Regions from separate parts of the Burkholderia sp. MR1-5-21 genome, predicted to be linked through region 1. Evidence: predicted binding sites of a transcription regulator. Region 1 holds the regulator's gene; each other region holds the start of a gene.
What was found. Region 1 encodes sigma-54, which starts transcription at its own class of promoters, with help from an activator protein. Its sites were predicted from a motif close to TGGCANGNAANCTGCTTT; they were not measured.
Positions count from the first base shown of each region.

Region 2: the regulator sigma-54 is predicted to act here: its motif matches at 2,379-2,396, upstream of glnA (type I glutamate--ammonia ligase).
Region 3: the regulator sigma-54 is predicted to act here: its motif matches at 3,626-3,643, upstream of nirB (nitrite reductase large subunit NirB).

Region 1 covers NZ_JBSAXD010000009.1:211,335-218,103, forward strand. The annotation lists gene ACV229_RS15210 (RNA polymerase factor sigma-54) at 109-1,617, opposite strand; gene lptB (LPS export ABC transporter ATP-binding protein) at 1,769-2,545, opposite strand; gene lptA (lipopolysaccharide transport periplasmic protein LptA) at 2,542-3,207, opposite strand; gene lptC (LPS export ABC transporter periplasmic protein LptC) at 3,228-3,842, opposite strand; gene ACV229_RS15230 (KdsC family phosphatase) at 3,846-4,382, opposite strand; gene kdsD (arabinose 5-phosphate isomerase KdsD) at 4,382-5,365, opposite strand; gene ACV229_RS15240 (cation:proton antiporter domain-containing protein) at 5,491-6,769, shown strand, end outside.
Region 2 covers NZ_JBSAXD010000034.1:84,821-91,589, reverse strand. The annotation lists gene glnL (nitrogen regulation protein NR(II)) at 1-676, opposite strand, end outside; gene glnA (type I glutamate--ammonia ligase) at 854-2,269, opposite strand; gene ACV229_RS33415 (rhodanese-like domain-containing protein) at 2,676-3,140, shown strand; gene ACV229_RS33410 (competence/damage-inducible protein A) at 3,290-4,105, opposite strand; gene ACV229_RS33405 (EI24 domain-containing protein) at 4,102-4,929, opposite strand; gene ACV229_RS33400 (sterol desaturase family protein) at 5,090-6,064, opposite strand; gene ACV229_RS33395 (YVTN family beta-propeller repeat protein) at 6,081-6,769, opposite strand, start outside.
Region 3 covers NZ_JBSAXD010000019.1:144,504-151,272, reverse strand. The annotation lists gene ACV229_RS24830 (nitrate reductase) at 1-682, opposite strand, end outside; gene ACV229_RS24825 (nitrite reductase (NAD(P)H) small subunit) at 679-1,086, opposite strand; gene nirB (nitrite reductase large subunit NirB) at 1,116-3,569, opposite strand; partial or broken gene ACV229_RS24815 (glucokinase) at 3,917-5,068, opposite strand; gene ACV229_RS24810 (aldo/keto reductase) at 5,108-6,049, opposite strand; gene ACV229_RS24805 (carbohydrate porin) at 6,037-6,769, opposite strand, start outside.

The DNA.
Region 1 (6,769 bases):
GTCGACTTGCCCGTGCCGCCCGAGGCGGCCGATTGCGGACAGGTCGCCCGGCTTGTCCGCCGAAGGCGCGGCGGCCGGAACACGCCTGCCGCCGGGCAGGCAGCAGGCTTAAAGAGACTTGCGCAGATTCACTGCCGGGATCTTGAGGGCTTCGCGATACTTGGCAACCGTGCGGCGCGCGACCACGAAGCCTTGTTCTGCCAGCAGTTCGGCAATTCGGCTGTCCGAAAGAGGCGATTTTGGGTCTTCGGCTCCTATCAGTTGCTTGATCAGGGCACGGATGGCGGTCGACGATGCGGCGCCACCGGTGTCGGTCGAGACGTGAGATCCGAAGAAGTACTTAAATTCAAGCGTCCCGAACGGGGTCAGCATGTACTTCCCGGTTGTCACACGGCTGACAGTTGACTCGTGTAGGCCCAGCGTATCAGCAATCTCCCGCAAAACCAAGGGGCGCATCGCAATTTCGCCGTGCGCAAAGAAATTCTTCTGACGTTCGACAATAGCCTGCGCGACGCGCAGGATCGTGTCGAAGCGCTGCTGGATATTCTTGATCAGCCAGCGCGCTTCCTGCAGTTGCTGCTTGAGCGAACCGGCGGACGGATCGCCGCGGCTGTTGCGCAGGATGTTCGCGTAGAGATTGTTGATCCGCAGGCGCGGCACGACTTCCGGATTGAGTTCCGCCTGCCAGCCCTGGCCGGCCTTCTTCACGATGATGTCGGGCACGACGTAGTCGGCCTCGGCCTTGCCGTATGCGGCGCCGGGGAACGGCTCCAGCGAGCGGATCAGCGCGTGCGCGTCGCGCAGCGCGTCGTCGGTCGTCTTCAGGTGCTTGCGCAACCGTGTGAAGTCGCGCGCGGCCAGCAGTTCGAGGTATTGCGACACGATCTCGAGCGACAGCGTGCGCGCCGGGGACGGATCGAGCCGCAGCAACTGCAGCTTCAGGCATTCGGATGCAGAGCGGGCCCCGACCCCGGACGGGTCGAAGCTGTGCAGCAGCGCGAGCGCGGCGTTCAATTCGTCGCAGTCGACCTCGAGCTCGGGCGGCAGGTCGGCGAGCACCTCGTCGAGCGTCGCGGTCAGGTAGCCGTCGTCGTCGAGCGATTCGATCAGGAACATCACGAGCGCGCGGTCGCGCGGCCCGGCCTGCGTGACGCGCAGCTGCGCGGACAGATGGTCGCGCAGCGACGTCGCGGCTTCCTGCACCTGCAGCGGCGGGAGGTCGTCGTCGTCGGACGCGCCGCTCGCGCGGCCGAATTCGTCGAGGTTCCACTGCGGACCGTCGCCGCTGTCGCTGTTCGCGTAGCCGTCGTAATCGTCGCCGCCGGACGGCTCGTCGCGCTCGGCGCGCTCGCCGGTCTGGCCGGTGCCATTGGTGCCGGCCATCGGCTCGGGGTTCGATGCGGGCGGCGTCTGCGCGATCAGCGAACCGTCCGCTGCAACGCGCAGCGGGCTCGCGATCCATTCGTCGTCGTTCTCGAGCAGTGGATTCTGGGCGACCGCCATCGCCACTTCCTGCTGGAGTTCGAGCGTCGACAGCTGCAGGAGCCGGATCGACTGCTGCAGTTGCGGCGTCAGCGCCAGATGTTGCGACAGGCGGAGTTGAAGGCTGGCTTTCATGGCAAGGAGGGAGTCATACCCGGAGTTTGCCACGACGCAGGTGCATTGGGCCATCCGCGATTACGCGCGGCAAGGAATGGGGGCGAAACGGGGCGCGGCCCCGCGCGGCAGAGCCGGGCGGGGCCGCACAGGGCGTTGCCGTGACGGTGCGTTACATGCGGAAGTGTTCGCCGAGGTACACGCGGCGCACGCTTTCGTTCTCGATGATTTCGCTGGGGGCGCCGGCCGCGAGCACCGAGCCGTCGCTGATGATGTACGCGTGGTCGCAGATGCCGAGCGTTTCGCGCACGTTGTGGTCCGTGATCAGCACGCCGATGTTGCGCTGCTTCAGGAACTTGACGATCTTCTGGATCTCGAGCACCGCGATCGGGTCGACGCCCGCGAACGGTTCGTCGAGCAGGATGAAGCTCGGGTTGGTCGCGAGCGCGCGCGCGATCTCGACGCGCCGGCGTTCGCCGCCCGACAGCGACAGCGCCGGGTTCTCGCGCAGGTGGCCGATCTGCAGCTCGTCGAGCAGCGCTTCGGTGCGCGACGCGATCGCGTCCTTGGACAGGCGCTTGCCGTCGTCGCCGTATTGCAGCTCGAGCACCGCGCGGATGTTTTCCTCGACGGTCAGCTTGCGGAACACCGACGCTTCCTGCGGCAGGTACGACAGCCCGAGCGACGCGCGCTTGTGGATCGGCAGCAGGCTGATCGAGCTGCCGTTCAGCGAGATCTCGCCCGCGTCGAGCGGTACGAGCCCGACGATCATGTAGAACGACGTGGTCTTGCCGGCGCCGTTCGGGCCGAGCAGGCCGACGACTTCGCCGCTCTTCACGTCGAGCGACACGTCCTTGACGACCGTGCGCGAGCCGTAGCGCTTCTTCAGGTTGCGGACGACGAGCGAGCTGCTGGTGCCGGCCGGCTGGCGGTTCGGTAGTGCGTTCATTGGCCCGGCGCCCCCTGGATCGAGGTCGACGGCGCGAGCTTGGCCGGCGCGCCGTTCAGCGGCGCGGGGCCGCCGTTCTTCGGCGACAGCATCGCGCGCACGCGGCCGTTCGGGTTGCCTGGCGCCGCGACGTCCTTGCCGCCCTTCGCGGTGTAGAAGTCGTGCTGGCCATCGTACGTGACCACGCTGCCGTGCACGGTGTCGGCGATCGTCGACGTGCCCTGCAGGCGGCGCACCGTCGCGGCGGTCGTGAGCGTCGTCAGGTCCTGCTTGCCGTCGTAGTCGATGCGTTCCGAGTCGCCGTCGATGTATTCGTCGAGGCCTTCGCGCTTCTGGCGGAACGACGCGTGCTTCTTGCTGCTGCCGTACGACGTCGCGTACTGGTAGCCTTCCGGATCCTGCCGCACTTCGACGCGATCGCCCTTGATGACGATCGTGCCCTTCGTGATCACGACGTTGCCGGTCGCGACGGTCACCTGTTTCAGGTCGTCATAAGTCAGGTTGTCCGCCTCGACGTTGATCGGCTTGCTCTGGTCCGCCTTCTCGGCATGGGCGAGCGGCGCCATCCCGGCCAGCGGGAGCGCGACGAGCGTCGCGGCAAGCGCGGCGCGGACGGCGCGCGCGGCGCCGCCGGTATTCTGACGAGGGAACGATTCGTTCATGCAGTCACGTGTGGGATGCGTTACTTGGGTTGACCTTTCGAGCCGCCGGACGCATCCGACGCGGCAATCGTGCCGCGCACGTTGCCATACAGCTCGATGACCCGGGTGACGTTGTTGTACTTCATGCCGTCGGTCGCGTTGACGAGCGACAGGCCGCGCTGAAGTTTAACCGGCTTTTCGGTCTGGATCACATCGTCATTGACGAAGATCCGGAAATGCTGGGAATCGGCCTGCATCTGCGGATCGCCGCCGCCTGCCGCGCGCAGGATGCGCGCGTTGTCGTACAGGTCGACGATCGACACATCGCCGTTGACGGTGCCGCGCTTCGCGGTGGTCGTCACGACCGGCTTGCCGGGCTGGAACGCGCGCATCGCCGGATCGGTCAGGTCGCTCGATTCGGTATCTTCGTAGTGGATCAGCTTCTCCGCCGTCAGCCGGTACTGGGTCGCGCCGGACTGGTCGAGCTCGGTGACCGAGAAGTTGTCGGCGAAGTAGTCGGGCGTGTGGCGCTTTTGCTGTGCGGGGCCTTCGCCGGGCGGCGGCAGCGTCGCCTGCAGCAGCCACCACGTGATGCCCGCGAGCGCGGCGACCGCGGCGAGCGGCAGCAGCTGGGTCCAGCGGAAATGGGTATTCATCCGTCAGGCTCCGCAGGCGGCCGCAAGCAGCGCGTCGTAGCGGCGTTGCGCGCGCAGCACCGTGTCGCAGACTTCGCGCACGGCGCCTTGGCCGCCGCGGGCCTCGGCGACCCAGTGCGCGCGGGCGATCACCTCGGGATGCGCGTTCGCCGGCGCGGCCGCGAAGCCGCAGCGCAGCATCACGGGCAGGTCGGGCCAGTCGTCACCCATGTAGCCGCACGCGTCGGGCGCGAGGCCGAGCGAGCCGATCAGCTCGCCGAACACCGCCAGCTTGTTCTCGACGCCCTGGAACAGGTGCGTGATCTTCATTTCCTTTGCGCGCGCGGCGACGATCTCCGACTTCCGGCCGGTGATGATCGCGGTCGCGATGCCGGCTTCGCCGAGCAGCTTCACGCCGTGGCCGTCGAGCGAATTGAACGACTTCATCGCGTCGCCGGCGGCCGTGAACAGCAGGCCGCCGTCGGTCAGCACGCCGTCGACGTCGAAAATCATCAGTTTCACGCGGTTCGCGCGTTCGGCCGCAGTCAGCGGAGCGGTCATCAAATCACCTTCTTCGAGAACAGGTCGTGCATGTTCAGCGCGCCGATCAGCGCACCATCGGCATCGACCACCAGCATCTGGTTGATCCGGTGGCGCTCCATCAGTTCGACGGCCTCGACCGCCAGATGGTCCGGCGCGATCGTCCGCGGGTTGCGTGTCATCACGTCGGCGATCGGCAGCGTGCGGAAGTCGCCGTCGCACGCGAGCACGCGGCGCAGGTCGCCGTCGGTGAAGATGCCCGCGACCTTGCCGTCGGCGCCGACCACGGCCGTCATGCCCAGCCGCTTCGCGGTGATCTGGAACAGCGCGTCCGACAGCGTCGCGTCGAGCCCGACGGACGGGATCTCGTCGCCCGTGCGCATCACGTCGCGCACGTAGGTGAGCAGGCGCCGGCCGAGCGCGCCGCCCGGGTGCGAGCGCGCGAAATCCTCGGAGCCGAAGCCGCGCGCGTCGAGCACCGCGACGGCGAGCGCGTCGCCGAGCGCGAGCGCGGCCGTCGTGCTCGCGGTGGGCGCGAGGTTCAGCGGGCACGCTTCCTTCGACACAGCGGCGTTCAGGTTTACGTCGGCGAGCGTGCCGAGGCTGGAATCCGGGCGGCCCGTGATCGCGATCAGCTTCGCGCCGATGCGCTTGACGAGCGGCAGGATCGCGACGAGTTCTTCCGATTCGCCGGAGTAGGAGATGCCGATGAACACGTCGTCGGACGTGACCATCCCGAGGTCGCCGTGGCTCGCCTCGGCCGGATGGACGAAGAACGCGGGCGTGCCGGTGCTGGCCAGCGTGGCCGCGATCTTGCGGGCGATATGCCCCGATTTGCCGATTCCGGAAACCACCACGCGGCCGCTGCAGCCGAGCAGCAGCGCGACGGCTTCGACGAAGTCGCCGTCGAGCTGGTCACGGAGCGCGCGCACGGCGTCCGCCTCGATGTCGAGCACGTCGCGGGCGAGCGCGAGCGCCCGATCATCATTGATTTTCGCTATCATGCGCGGAGTATAGCAAAGGCGTTTGTTCGCCGCGCCGGCTCGTCGGACTCGTCCGATGTTGCCGGACCACCGCCACCACCCGCGCCCGCATTGCCGTGGCCCCGACGAACGAGGACGCTTTGCCCGTGATTTCCCCGCTCGAAATGACGCTCATGCTGCTGCTGGCTTCAGTGGTGGGCGTCGTCGTGTTCCGCTCGCTGAACCTGCCGCCGATGCTCGGCTACCTGACCGTCGGCATCCTGGTCGGCCCGCACGCGTTCGGCATCGCGGCGGATCTCGAACGGGCCGAGCATCTCGCGGAATTCGGCGTGGTCTTCCTGATGTTCTCGATCGGCCTCGAGTTCTCGCTCGCGAAGCTGCGTGCGATGCAGCGGCTCGTGTTCGGCCTGGGCCTGCTGCAGGTGGTCGCGACGCTCGTGCTCGCGCTGGTGCTCGGCATGCTGTTCGAGCGCTGGGTGCACATCACGTGGCAGGGCAGCATCGCGCTCGGCGGCGCGCTCGCGATGTCGTCGACCGCGATCGTGTCGAAGATGCTCGCCGAACGCCTCGAGATCGAGACCGAGCACGGCCGCAACATCTTCGGCGTGCTGCTGTTCCAGGATCTCGCGGTCGTGCCGCTGTTGATCGTGATCGCCGCGTTCGGCGCCGAGTCGTCGAAGGATCTCGCGCTGACGCTCGGGTTCGCGGCCGTCAAGATCGTGATCGCGCTGGCGCTGCTGCTGATCGTCGGGCAGCGCTTCATGACCCGCTGGCTCAACGTCGTCGCGCGGCGCCGCTCGCAGGAGCTGTTCGTGCTGAACCTGCTGCTCGTCACGCTCGGCGCTGCGTTCATCACCGACAAGTTCGGCCTGTCGCTCGCGCTCGGCGCGTTCATCGCGGGGATGCTGATTTCCGAGACGCCGTTCCGCCACCAGGTCGAGGAGGACATCAAGCCGTTCCGCGACGTGCTGCTCGGACTGTTCTTCGTGACGACCGGGATGCTGCTCGATCCGCGCGTGATCTGGGAGCACCCGCTTCTCGTGATTGGTTTCTTCGTCGGGCAGGTGCTGTTCAAGGGCACGATGATCACGGGGCTCGCGCGGCTGTTCGGCGCGACGCCGGGCGTCGCGATGCGCACGGGCCTCGGCCTCGCGCAGGCCGGCGAATTCGGCTTCGTGCTGCTGAACCTGATCCTCGACCGGCATCTCGTCGATACGACGTTGTTGCAGGCGATCCTCGCGTCGATGCTGCTGTCGATGCTCGCGGCGCCGTTCCTGATCCAGAACGCGGACCGGATCGTGATGCGGCTGTCGTCGACGGAATGGATGATGCAGTCGCTGCAGATGACCCGGATCGCGACGCAAAGCCTCAAGCAGCGCGGCCACGTGATCATCTGCGGCTACGGCCGCGCGGGCCAGAACCTTG
Region 2 (6,769 bases), on a different contig from region 1:
TGTTCACGTCGCCGACGATGTGCGGGTGCCGGTGCGGCTCGAGCAGCCGGTCGACGAGCGTCTGCAGGCGGTCGGATTCCTTGATGATCACCTGCGTGTATTCGCGCAGCTCGCCGCGCTCGCGCTCGCCGAGCTCGAATTCGAGCAGCTGCGCGGCGCCGCGGATCCCGCCGAGCGGGTTCTTGATCTCGTGCGCGAGATTGCGGATCAGCTGCTTGTTGACCGCGGTCAGGTCGTGGATCCGCTCCTCGCGGTCGGTGCGCGACTGACGCTCGTTCTCGAACAGCTCGACGAGCACGAAGTCCGGCGCGCTCTCGAGAAAGCCGACGATCGCATGCACGTGCAGCGGCTCGCGGCCGGGCCGGTCGAGTACCGTGTCGAGGTGCGTCGCGTGAAAGCGCTCTTCGCCGATCGCGGTGATCGTCGACGCGAGCTCGTTCGCGTTCGGGAAGATCTCGCCCCACGGCCGCTGCGCGAGCTGCCGGCGCGAGATGTCGAGCATCGCCTCCGCGGACGGATTCGCGAACGCGATCCTGAGCGTCTTGCGGTCGAGCACCAGCACGACCGTCGGCAACGCTTCCAGTCCGGCGAGCAGCCCCGAGCGTGCGAGCCTGTCGTCATCCGTCAGACGCTCAGGCTGCCCCGTCTTCGCCTTGATCAGATTTTTCAGAACCATCTTGCGTGCGTGTCGTGACCAGAATGCGCAAAAAATGATGAATTCCGCGGAACAAAAAGGGGACGGCTGGGCGCCGTCCCCTTTTCAGATTCCGCTGCCTGCGCCGGGAGTTGCGCGGAGCAAACCAACCGGCGTGGCGGCGCTTCGCCCGCTGAAGCGTCGAAGCGCCATCGCCGCTTACAGCGAGTAGTACATTTCGAACTCGATCGGGTGCGTCGTCATGCGGAACTTCGCGAGCTCTTGCTCCTTCAGCGCGAGGTACGCATCGATCATGCCGTCCGTGAACACGCCGCCGCGGGTCAGGAACTCGCGATCCTTGTCGAGCGCTTCGAGTGCCTGGTCGAGGCCCGCGCAGACGGTCGGGATCTTTGCATCCTCTTCCGGCGGCAGGTCGTACAGGTTCTTGTCGGCAGCTTCGCCCGGGTGGATCTTGTTCTGGATCCCGTCGAGACCGGCCATCATCAGTGCCGTGAAGCACAGGTACGGGTTCGCCATCGGGTCCGGGAAGCGCGTTTCGATGCGGCGGCCCTTCGGGTTCGACACGTGCGGAATGCGGATCGACGCCGAACGGTTGCGCGCCGAGTAGGCGAGCTTGACCGGTGCCTCGAAGTGCGGGACCAGACGCTTGTACGAGTTCGTCGTCGGGTTCGTGATCGCGTTCAGCGCACGGGCGTGCTTGATGATGCCGCCGATGTAGAACAGCGCCAGTTCCGACAGGCCGGCGTAGCCGTTACCCGCGAACAGGTTCTGGCCGTCCTTCCAGATCGACTGGTGAACGTGCATGCCCGAACCGTTGTCGCCGACGACCGGCTTCGGCATGAACGTCGCCGTCTTGCCGTACGAGTGCGCGACGTTGTGGATGATGTACTTCGACCATTGCGTCCAGTCGGCGCGCTGCACGAGCGTCGAGAACTTCGTGCCGATTTCGTTCTGGCCCTGGCCCGCCACTTCGTGGTGGTGCACTTCGACCGGGATGCCGAGCTGTTCGAGCAGCAGGCACATTTCCGAACGCATGTCCTGGAACGTGTCGACCGGCGCGACCGGGAAGTAGCCGCCCTTCGTGCCCGGACGGTGACCCGTGTTGCCGCCTTCGAATTCCTTGCCGGCCGACCACGGTGCTTCTTCCGAGTTGATCTTCACGAAGCAGCCCGACATGTCCGTGTTCCACTGGACCGAGTCGAAAATGAAGAATTCCGGTTCCGGACCGAAGTACGCCGTGTCGCCGATGCCCGTGCTCTTCAGGTACGCTTCGCCGCGCTTCGCGAGCGAACGCGGATCGCGCTCGTAGCCCTTGCCGTCGGCCGGCTCGACCACGTCGCAGGTCAGCACGAGCGTCGACTCTTCATAGAACGGGTCGACGAACGCGGCGGTCGGATCCGGCATGAGCAGCATGTCCGACGCCTCGATGCCCTTCCAGCCCGCGATCGACGAGCCGTCGAACGCATGGCCGTTCTCGAACTTGTCTTCGTCAAATGCCGAAACCGGCACCGACACGTGCTGCTCCTTGCCGCGCGTATCCGTGAAGCGGAAATCGACAAACTTGACGTCCTCGTCCTTCACGAGCTGCATGACGTCGGCGACGGTTTTACTCATAACCTCTTCTCCTGATTGAACAATTCCGGCGGACTGGGAACCGCCTCGTTTATCGAGCTGCTCGGGGTCAGGCTTTGGCGCAGCGCGCCCCGATTCGACCGAATTCTTTAAAGCAGCTTCCGTGCCAGACATGCGCAAGGTTGGCGCGGATCGCGCCGACGCTCGCCGCGACAGGGCTTCGCCGCGCAATTTCGGGGCCTCGTGCGCGACGGGCGATCCGGCGCGCGCACCTCGATGGTGCAATCCACGTTGTCAGGCGTTCGGAAGGAATCGTTTTGGTGCACTCGCGCCATTCTGCACCTTTTTGGTGAGCGCGTGTGCGGTGCGCGCGCCGCTCCGCGCACAGGCATCGGGCGGCAGGCAGCGCGCTAGAATATTTGTTTGATCGATACGGAGACCTCCTGCCATGAGTACGCTCGAACAGCTTTACGCGAAGGCCGGCGAACGCCGCGCGCAAGGCTCGCTCAACTACGCCGGCGCGCTGCTGCCGGCCGAGGCATTCGAACTGCTGCAACTCGATCCGTCGGCGCGCCTCGTGGACGTGCGCACCCGCGCCGAGCTCGACTGGGTCGGCCGCCCGCTCGTCGGCGACGGCCAGTACCTGCATCTCGAATGGACGCGCTACCCAGGCGGCGTGCCGAACGCCGAATTCGTCGACCAGCTGAAAGCGGCGATCGAACCCGGCGCACCCGTGCTGTTCCTGTGCCGCAGCGCCGCGCGCTCGAAACTCGCCGCGGTCGCCGCCGCGCAGGCCGGCTTCACGCACGCGTACGACCTGCTCGAAGGCTTCGAGGGCGCGAAGGACGCGGAAGGCCACCGCAAGACCGTCGACGGCTGGTGCTTCCGCAAACTGCCGTGGATCGGCGCATGACGGCGCCCGCGCGCCGCGCTTGGGCGTTGCGCCATCGTCGAGCCGCGCGATGACATGCCGATGACGGGCCGCCCGTTGTGAACGGCCGCGGCCCGTTTTGCTTTTTGGGAAATCCTTTTCCGGCAAGCTGGAAGCTGGAAGCGTCGCGCTCAGGCGCGCGGCGCGTCGGGCTCGACGATGTCGCCGCCGAGCAGGTGCACGCCTTCGCGCAGCTTCACGAACGCGGCCGCGACCGCCTCCGGCTCGCCCTTCACGCCGAGGTCGATATGGCGGCGCGCGTAGATCCCGCCCCGCTCCGCATCGCCGACGCTCGGCAGGCTGAACACCCGCACGCCCGGAAAATCGTGCTCGATCTTCTCCATCAGCGGTGTGAGCGTCGATTCCGGCAGCTCGAACACATACAGCGACCGCTCCGCGTGCGGCGTCGCGTGATGCAGGTGCGCGTACTTCGTGTCGAGCACCCATTCGATCATCGGCCACGCCATCACCGGGAAGCCCGGCACGAAGTGGAGATCACCGACCGAGAAGCCCGGAATCCGGTTGTAGCCGTTCGGGATGATCGTCGCGCCGCGCGGGAACACGCCCATGTTGAAGCGGTGCTGGTTCTCGGGCGAAGCGAAGTCGACCGGCTTGTCCGGATCGGTGTGCGTCTCGCGGATGCGCTCCTCGATCAGCAGCTTCGCTTCGGGATGCAGTTCGAGCGGCACGCCGAGCGCGGCAGCCGCGCACTGCCGCGTGTGGTCGTCCGGCGTCGCGCCGATCCCGCCCGTCGAGAACACGATGTCGCCCGATGCGAGCGCACGCGCGAGCGTCGCGGTGATGCGCGCGGGATCGTCGCCGACGTACTCGGCCCAGTCGAGCGCAAGGCCGCGCGCGCCGAGCAATTCGACGACCTTCGCCAGATGCTTGTCCTGCCGGCGGCCCGAAAGGATTTCGTCGCCGATGATGATGATGCCGATACTCATGCCTGCCCCATGTCGATTGTGGTGGCGCGCGGCGTCGCGCGCAGGTCCTCGAGCGCACGCAGGCAATAATGGCCGAACCACAGCGCCGAGAACACCAGAATGAACGCATAAACCCAGATCATCGCCGCCGCGACGAACGGAAACAGCACCATCATCCAGACCGACGACACCCAGATGAAGGTCGGTACCGTGCCGAGCAGCCCGGTCGCGATGCCGATGCCGACGAGCGGCCAGCGGTGCTGCCGCACGAGCGCGCGGCGCTCGTCGCGGCTTGCATGCTGCGCGAGCGCGTCGTAGGTCATCACGCGATAGGTGAGCCAGCCCCAGATCACGGGCGGCAGCAGCGCGAAGAACGGCGGGATCAGCCACAGCGGCAGCGTGACGACGAGCAGCACGATGCCGACGATCGCCGTCCACAGCGAATTGAACACGCTGCCGAAGAACGTGCCGCCCCGCTTCATCTCGAGCGCGGCGAACTGGCGGTTCGACAGGTGCTTGACGACGACCGGCATCGAGATCGATGCGATCAGCAGCAGCACCGTCAGCACGATCAGCGGAATCGCGAGCGACACGACGACGAACGGCGCGACGACTGCATGCAGTTGGGACATGCCGACCACGTCGAACGCCCTGTAGAGTGCCGCCGTCAGCGCGAAGCCGTCGAGCGCGCCGCGCGTGGCGTCGACGAGCGCCTGCCACGAGAACCACAGCAGAACGCCCCAGAACACGGCCGACACGACGAACGGCATCAGCGTGAGCCACAGCATGCGCGGGTGCAGGGCGCTCGCGAACGCGCGGACGAAGGAACGCAGCAAATCGTTCATGCAGGCCTGTTTCGACGGAGAAAAACGGGGAAAGGATAAACCACACGGCCCGCATGCGCCAAAACGCATGCGGGCCGTGGGAGAGAGGCGCCCGGCGCCGGATCGGACATCGGCAGGCCGGGACGGATGGCGGGAATGGCCGGGATGGCGGTCGCCGCGCTCAGGCGGATGCCGCGCCGCGCTTTGCGGGGAACAGACGCCGGAAGATCCGCACGAACGCAAGCCCGTGCTGCGCCCAGAAGCCGTCGCCGTACGACACGCCCTCGATCTGCTCGCGGATGCCGGTCGGCTCGACCGTGCGGTTCCACGACGCGGTGCCGAACATCATGTCCCACCACGGGAACAGCACGCCGAAATTGCAGCCATACTTGGTGCCTTCGTGGCCGTAGCCGACCGCGTGGTGGCGGCGGTGGAAGATCGGGCTGACGAGCAGGCGCTCGCCGAGCCAGCCGAACGACAGCCGCGCGTTGGTGTGCTGAATGCTCTGCGCGAAGTTGGTGAGCGCGGTCAGCACGACGAACTGCGACGGCGACACGCCGATCACGAGCGCGATCGCCGCGAAGAAGCACGACTGGATCACGTCGTCGAGCAGGTGGTTGCGGTCGTCGCACCACAGCGACATCTGCCGCTGGCTGTGGTGAACCGCGTGCAGTTCCCACCAGATGCCGATCTTGTGCTGCCAGCGGTGATACCAGTAGCCGGCGAAGTCGAGCACGACGAGATAGATCGCGAACGTGACGATCGGCTTCGACGTGATGCCCGGCCACAGGTAGTCGAGGTTGTAGTTCGCGACCCCCTTCAGGCGCAGCCACGCCTGGAAGTTGTCGAACAGCGGCTGCAGCGCGAAGAAGAAGAACAGCGTGAAGATGCCGAGCTTCGCGATCAGCGTATAGATCACGTCGACCCGCGCCTCCTTGCGGTTCTCCCACTGCTCGACCGGCCGCAGCGCCTCGAGCGGGCGCAGCAGCGCATACATCACGACGACCTGCAGCGCGCCGACGATCACCCAGTACAGCGCGTCGTAGGTGTCTTCGTCGTAGTCCATCATGTCGAACTTGAACAGCAGCGGCTGCACGATATCGACGTACAGCCAGGTCTGGATGTTCGACACGAACGCATCGATCAGGTGCAGCATCGTTCGCCCCCGCCCGTCACGCGCCGTTCGCCGCCTTCCACGGCGCGCGGTCGTAGAAGTAGATCCCGTGCGGCGAGCGGCCGACGGAAATCGTCTGCACCAGCTTGCGCGACGGCAGGTCGATGATGCCGACCTTTTTCGCGAAGCGGAACGTCACCCACAGCGTCTTCTTGTCGGCCGACAGCTCCATGTCGTCGGGGCCGGGCAACAGGCCCGTGATGTCGCCGACGTTCGTGAGCGTGTTCTCGTCGATGATGCTGATCGTGTTCGCGACCCGGTTCGTGACCGCGACGTGCGTGCCGTCGGCGAGCGAGCGGAAGTTGTGCGCGCCCTTGCCCGTCTGGATCGTCTTCACGACCTTCTGGTTGCGCCAGTCGACGACCGCGACGTAATCGGCGCCCGTCATCCCGACGAGCAGGTACTTGTCGTCCGGCGTCAGCCACAGGCCCGCCGGCACCTTGCCGACCGGCATCTTCCACTTGACCGTCTGCGTCGCGAGGTCGATCGCGGCGATCTCGCCGGACACCTGCAGCGACACGAGCACCGTCTTGCTGTCCTTCGTGAACGCAAGGTGGCTCGGCATCACCGCCAGCGGCACGCGTTTCGCGAGATGCAGGTCGCGGCCGTCGTAGCTGTAGATGTCGACGCGGTCGAGCCGCAGGCCGGCCGCCGCGAACCACTTGCGGTCCGGCGAGAAGCCGAGCT
Region 3 (6,769 bases), on a different contig from region 1:
TGCGGCGCGGATCGGCGACGATCACCTTCATCGCCGGATTGCGCTCGCGCGCGGCTTCGAGCCGGCGGTACAGGATCGGATGCGCGAACGCCGGGTTCGCGCCGGCGATCAGCACCGTGCCCGCATGATCGAGATCGTCGTAGCTGCACGGCGGCGCATCCGCGCCGAGCGACTTCTTGTAGCCGACCACGGCCGAGCTCATGCACAGCCGCGAATTCGAATCGATGTTGTTGGTGCCGATCAGCCCTTTCGCGAGCTTGTTAAAGACGTAATAGTCCTCGGTCAGCAGCTGGCCCGAAATGTAGATGCCGACCGCATCGCGGCCGTGCTGCTCGACGATGCGCGCGAAGCGCGCCGCGACGTGGTCGAGCGCGTCGTCCCACGACACGCGCGTGCGCGCCGCATCGCGCGACAGCCGCAGTTCCGGATGCGCGGCGCGCGTCTGCGCATAGCGCTCGGGCGCGGCCGTCAGGTGCAGCGTGCTGCCCTTCGAGCACAGCCGGCCGAAGTTCGCCGGATGATCGGGGTCGCCGCGCACGCCGACGATCGCGTGCCGTCCGTCGGCTTCCGCACGCGTCTGGATGATCACGCCGCAGCCGACGCCGCAATAGCAGCACGTCGAACGCGTTTCGCGCAAGTCCGCTTCGGGTCGCCCGTCGAGTGTCGCTGCCGCTCCCGTCATGCAGCGTGTCCCGGTTCGGCGCACGCGGGCGCGCCGGATGCATCGGCCGCGTCATCGCCGACGGCGAGCGACACGAGTTCGCTGCGCTTGAGATGCACCGCGCCGCCGTCGCACGCGACGCTGAACACGGGCGTACAGCCGTCGTCCGGCGGCAGTGCGCAGCCATTGCCGAACGCAACGTTGAAGCCGTGCAGCGGGCAGGTCACCTGTTCGCCGTGCACGATCCCCTGCGACAGCGGGCCGCCGCGATGCGGGCAGCGGTCGAGCAGCGCGAACACGCGGTCGCCCGCGGTGCGGAACAGCGCGACGGGCGCGCCCTCGGCCCGCTTGACGACGCGTGCGCCGAGCGGGGGAATGTCGTCGATCCGGCAGACCGCGATCCAGTCGGGTTCGAGAGTGGACATCGTATGGATTCCTGGCTATTGCGCCGGCTTCAGTGGCCGGCCGGTTCGACCGCGATCGGCGTGAACTGGCGCAGGTCGACCTGCGCGTTCTCGGTGTCGTGCCACGGGTCGGGTTCGTCCTTCAGCGCGAACTGCAGGCGTTCCCACAGCGCACGGCGGTTGTCGGCGTCGTCGAGCACGCGCGCCTTCACGTAGTCGAGGCCGACGCGTTCGAGGTAATGCACGGTGCGCTCCAGGTACCAGCCTTCCTCGCGATAAAGCTGCAGGAACGCGCCCGCGTATTCGAGCACTTCGTCGTGCGTCTTCACCTTGCAGAAGAACTGCGCGACTTCGGTCTTGATGCCGCCGTTGCCGCCGACGTAGATTTCCCAGCCCGAATCGACGCCGATCACGCCGACGTCCTTGATGCCCGATTCCGCGCAATTGCGCGGGCAGCCGGACACCGCGAGCTTGACCTTGTGCGGCGCATACATGCGCCACAGTGCACGCTCGAGCTGCTGGCCCATCAGCGTCGAGTCCTGCGTGCCGAAGCGGCACCATTCGGAGCCGACGCAGGTCTTCACCGTGCGCAGCGCCTTCGCGTACGCGTGCCCGCTCGGCATCCCGAGATCCTTCCAGACGCCCGGCAGATCCTCCTTCTTCACGCCGAGCAGGTCGATGCGCTGCCCGCCCGTGACCTTCACGGTCGGAATCGCGTACTTGTCGACGACGTCGGCGATGCGGCGCAGCTCGTCCGCGGTCGTCACGCCGCCCCACATGCGCGGCACGACCGAATAGGTGCCGTCCTTCTGGATGTTCGCGTGCGCGCGCTCGTTGATGAAGCGCGACTGCGGATCGTCCTTCGCATCGTGCGGCCACGTGCTGATGCAGTAGTAGTTGAGCGCCGGACGGCACGTCGCACAGCCGTTCGGCGTGCGCCATTCGAGGAAGTGCATCGCGGCGGGCACCGACAGCAGCTTGTGCTCGCGGATCGCGGCGCGCACTTCCGAATGCGTGCGATCGGTGCAGCCGCACACGGGCTTCGCCTTCGGCGACGCCGAATAGTCGCCGCCGAGCGTCGACATCAAGATCTGCTCGACGAGGCCCGTGCACGACCCGCACGACGCGGACGCCTTCGTGTGCTTGCGCACGTCCTCCAGCGTGAAGAGCCCCTTCGCCTTGATTGCGCCGACGATCGTGCCCTTGCAGACGCCGTTGCAGCCGCATACCTCGGCGGTGTCGGGCATCGCGGCGGCGTGCGTGACGCCGCTGTGCCCGGTGTCGCCGAGGCTCGTCTCGCCGAACATCAGCGTATCGCGGATGTCCGAGATGTTGCGCCCCTCGCGCAGCAGCTTGAAGTACCACGCGCCGTCGGCGGTGTCGCCGTACAGGCATGCGCCGACGATCCTGTCTTCCTTGATGACGATCTTCTTGTAGACACCCGCGAGCGGATCGGACAGCGTGATGTCCTCGGTGCCTTCGCCGCCGAGGAAATCGCCGGCGGAATAGAGGTCGATGCCCGTCACCTTCAGCTTCGTCGACGTGACCGAGCCGGCGTAGCGGCCGATGCCGAATTCCGCCAGATGATTCGCCGCGACCTTCGCCTGCTCGAACAGCGGCGCGACGAGCCCGTAGGCAATCCCGCGATGGCTCACGCATTCGCCGACCGCGTAGATGCGCGGATCGTAGGTCTGCATCGTGTCGTTCACGACGATCCCGCGATTGCAGTAGAGGCCCGTGCTTTCGGCGAGCTCGGTGTTCGGCCGGATGCCGACCGCCATCACGACAAGATCGGCCTCGAGCGTATCGCCGTCGGCGAAGCGCACCGCGCGCACGCGGCCGCCGCCATCCGCGCCGTCGCCTTCCAGCGCGGCGGTCTGCTTCGACATCAGGAATTTCAGGCCGCGCGCCTCGAGCGAATGGCGCAGCAGCTCGCCCGCGGTCGCGTCGAGCTGGCGTTCGAGCAGCGTCGGCGCGAGGTGAATGACGGTCACGTCCATCCCGCGCACCTTCAGCCCGTTCGCGGCTTCGAGGCCGAGCAGGCCGCCGCCGATCACGGCCGCGTGACGGTAGCGTGACGACGCGTCGATCATCGCCTGCGTATCGGCGATGTCGCGATAGCCGAGCACGCCGCCGAGGTTGATCCCCGGAATCGGCAGCATGAACGGATTCGAGCCCGTCGCGAGCAGCAGGCGGTCGTACGGCGCCTCGGTGCCGTCGTCGGCGATCACGATCCGGCGCACGCGATCGATCTTCACGACCTTCTTGCCGGTCAGCAGCCTGACGCCGTGTTCCTCGTACCACGCGTAGTCGTTCAGCACGATCTGTTCGAGCGTCTGCTCGCCGGCCAGCACCGGCGACAGCAGGATCCGGTTGTAGTTCGGATGCGGCTCGGCGCCGAACACCGTCACGTCGTACAGATCAGGGGCCAGCTTGAACAGCTCTTCGAGCGTGCGCACGCCCGCCATCCCGTTGCCGACCATCACCAGCTTCATCTTCCGCATTCCGATGTCTCCCTGACCCTGAGCGTGCAGGTTGCCCTGCGTGTCAAGCAGACAAAAAAGCAAACGGCGTGCCACATATTGCAGGTCGCCATGCGGCGCGGCGCCGGCGCGACCGGGCGCACCGGATTCACGCGCGGCGCGGATGAAATTGGTGCAATACAGCACAACCCGGTGCACGGGGTCGGGTGCGGATGCCCGCTCGGTGCAACGGCGTGGTGCATGGCGGTGACGACGCCGTGCGCAACGAAGCGCGCAAACGGCGCCTATCGTCCGAACAATGCGCGGGCCGATCGCATGCCGTCGCGCAGGTGCGCGGTGGCCAGCCCGTCGTATCAGCCGCCTTCGCCCAGCGCGCGGGCGAGCAGCCTCGACACGCCGGTAAACGCCGGATGCGGCGCGGTAATCACGAACGTCGGAATCCGTGCGAGATAGCCGGTGAAGCGGCCTTTCGCGTCGAAGCGCGCGCGAAACGGCGACGCGTCGAACAGCGCGCCGAGGCGCGGCACGACACCCCCGCCTATATAGATGCCGCCGGTCGCGCCGAGCGTCAGCGCGAGGTTGCCCGCGAACGTGCCGAGCATCCCGCAGAAGCAGTCGAGGGTCGCGACGCAGCGCGCGTCGCCGGCGAGCGCTCGCTCGATGATCGCGGCCGTGTCGGCGCCGGCCGTGTCGATGCCGTCGCGCGCGGCGAGCGCCGCGTGAATCACCGCGATGCCGGGGCCGGCCGCAAGCCGCTCGAACGACACGTGCGGCCAGCGCGTGCGCGCGTACCGCAGCACATCGTCGTCGCGCGCGTCGGCCGGCGCGAACGACACGTGCCCGCCCTCGCCGGACAGCGGCAACCACGCGCCTCCCGCGCCTCCCGCGCCTCCCGCGCCTCCCGCACCTCCCGCGCCTCCCGCACCTCCCGCACCTCCCGCACCTACCGCACCTCCCGCGCCTCCGGCACCTCCCGCACCTCCCGCGCCTCCGGCCCGCACGAGCGCCGACACGCCGAGCCCGGTTCCCGGGCCGAGCACGCCGATCGTTCCGCCGGGCGCCGCGTGGCCGCCGCCCACTTGCCGCCGCTCGTCCGCGGACAGATGCGGGACGGCCATCGCGAGCGCCGTGAAGTCGTTGACCACGTGCAGCGTGTCGAAGCCGAGCGCACGGCGCGTCGCATCGATCGAGAAGCGCCAGTCGTGGTTGGTCATGCTGACCGTATCGCCGTCGACCGGATTGGCGATCGCGAACGCCGCATGCCGGACCCGCGTGCCGCCCGGCCCGCCCTCGTCGTCCACCGCGCCCACGTCACGCAGATACGCTCGCACCGCGTCGGCCACGCCCGCATGGTCGCCGCATCGATAGACGCGCACGCCGCCGATCTCGCCGCGCGCGGTTTCCAGCGCGAAGCGCGCATGCGTGCCGCCGATGTCCGCCAGCAGGCGGGGGCCGCCGGCGTGCACCGGTCGCACCGCATGCCGTGCGACCGGATGATCGTTGAGGGTCGCTTCGCTCATCGGTTCTCCCAGGTTGTCATCGTGTGTCGATTGCGTCGTTCAGGGCACGTCCGCGCCCCGCGCCGCGTGCAGCAGCTCGAACCAGTGTTCGCGTTCGAGCGTGACGCGCGTCGCCGCCACGGCCTCGCGCAGCGCCGCGATCCGGCTCGAGCCGACGATCGGCAGCGGCCGGCACGGCAGCGCGAGCAGCCATGCGAACAGCACCGTCGTCGCGGGCACGCCGAGCGCGCCGCCGATCCGTTCGGCGCGGGCGCGCACGCGCGTCGCGGCGGGCGACGCGTCGGTGAGCACGCGCCCGCCCGCGAGCGGCGACCACAGCATCGGCGGGCAGCGCCAGCGCTGCGCCTGGTCGAACGTGCCGTCGTCGAGCGGCGCGAGATGCAGCAGCGAGCATTCGACCTGGTTCGTCGCGAGCGCCATCCCGTGCGCGGCCATCCGGTCCTGCAGCAGCGCCGCCTGCGCCGGCGTAAAGTTCGATATCCCGAATGCTCTCACCTTGCCGTCGCGCCGCAGCGCCGCGAATGTCTCGGCGACTTCGTCCGCATCCATCAGCGGGTCGGGGCGATGCAGCAACAGCAGGTCGAGCCGGTCGGCATGCAGCGCGCGCAGCGACTGCTCGACCGACGCAACGATATGCGCCGCCCGCGTGTCGTAGTGCTTGATCCGGTGCTCGGGCCGTTGCGCGGACACGAGCCGGATCCCGCACTTCGTCACGAGCTGCATCCGCTCGCGCAGGTGCGGCGCATCCGCCAGCACCTCGCCGAACAGCCGCTCGGCCGTGTAGTCGCCGTAGATGTCCGCATGATCAAAGCTCGTCACGCCGAGTTCGAGCGCCGCCTCGATCAACGCGCGGCGCTCGCCGCGCGACAGCCGCCAGTCGGCGATGCGCCACATCCCGAACACGATGCGCGACAACACGAGCGCATCGCTTCCGGTCGAGATCGTCGTACAGCGTTCCGTCATGTCGCTCACCACCACCATTCGACTTGCGCACCGACCGTCGAGCCCGAGCGCGAGGTTCCGAAAATGCCCGTCGTCGACAGCGGATCGCCGGGCGCCGCCGCGTCCTGCGCCGCCTGGTTCCAGCGCGCGTACGTATAGAACACGCGGAACTCGGGCCGCGACCAGAACGACCGGTCCATCGCGAGCGTCAGCGCGACGCTCGCCTTCAACAGCGTGCGCGTCGGGCCGCCGGACGGCGTCACGCGGTCATGCCCGAGGTCGCCCTGCAGCTTCACATGCTGCGTGAACGCATACACGGGCCGCACGCCCATCGACACCCACGTCTGCGAGCCGCCGGACGGCGCGATGTCGCGCTCGTAGATGCCGACCACCTGGCCGCTGAAGTTCTGCGTCGCCTGCCAGTCGAACGCATCGAGCACGCGAAAGCTCTTGTAGCGGTTGTCGTTGGTCAGCGTCCCCGTGTAGCCGAGGCCCGTGCCCGGGCCGACGCCATACTGGAACGCGAGCTTGTTCTTGCCGCCGAGCAGGTTGGTCTGCACGTGCTGGACCGTGAACGACCAGCCGCTGTGCGCGTCCTGCAGCACGCCGTTCCCGTTCAGCACCGGCGCGCGGGCCGGGATGTACGACAGCCCGAACTGCAGTTCGCCGCCGGGGTTCGGATGCACGCCGGACAGCTGCAGGTCGTGGCGCGTCGCGTAGTTCGGCTGGTCGATGTAGTCCTCGCGGAACAGCGCATAG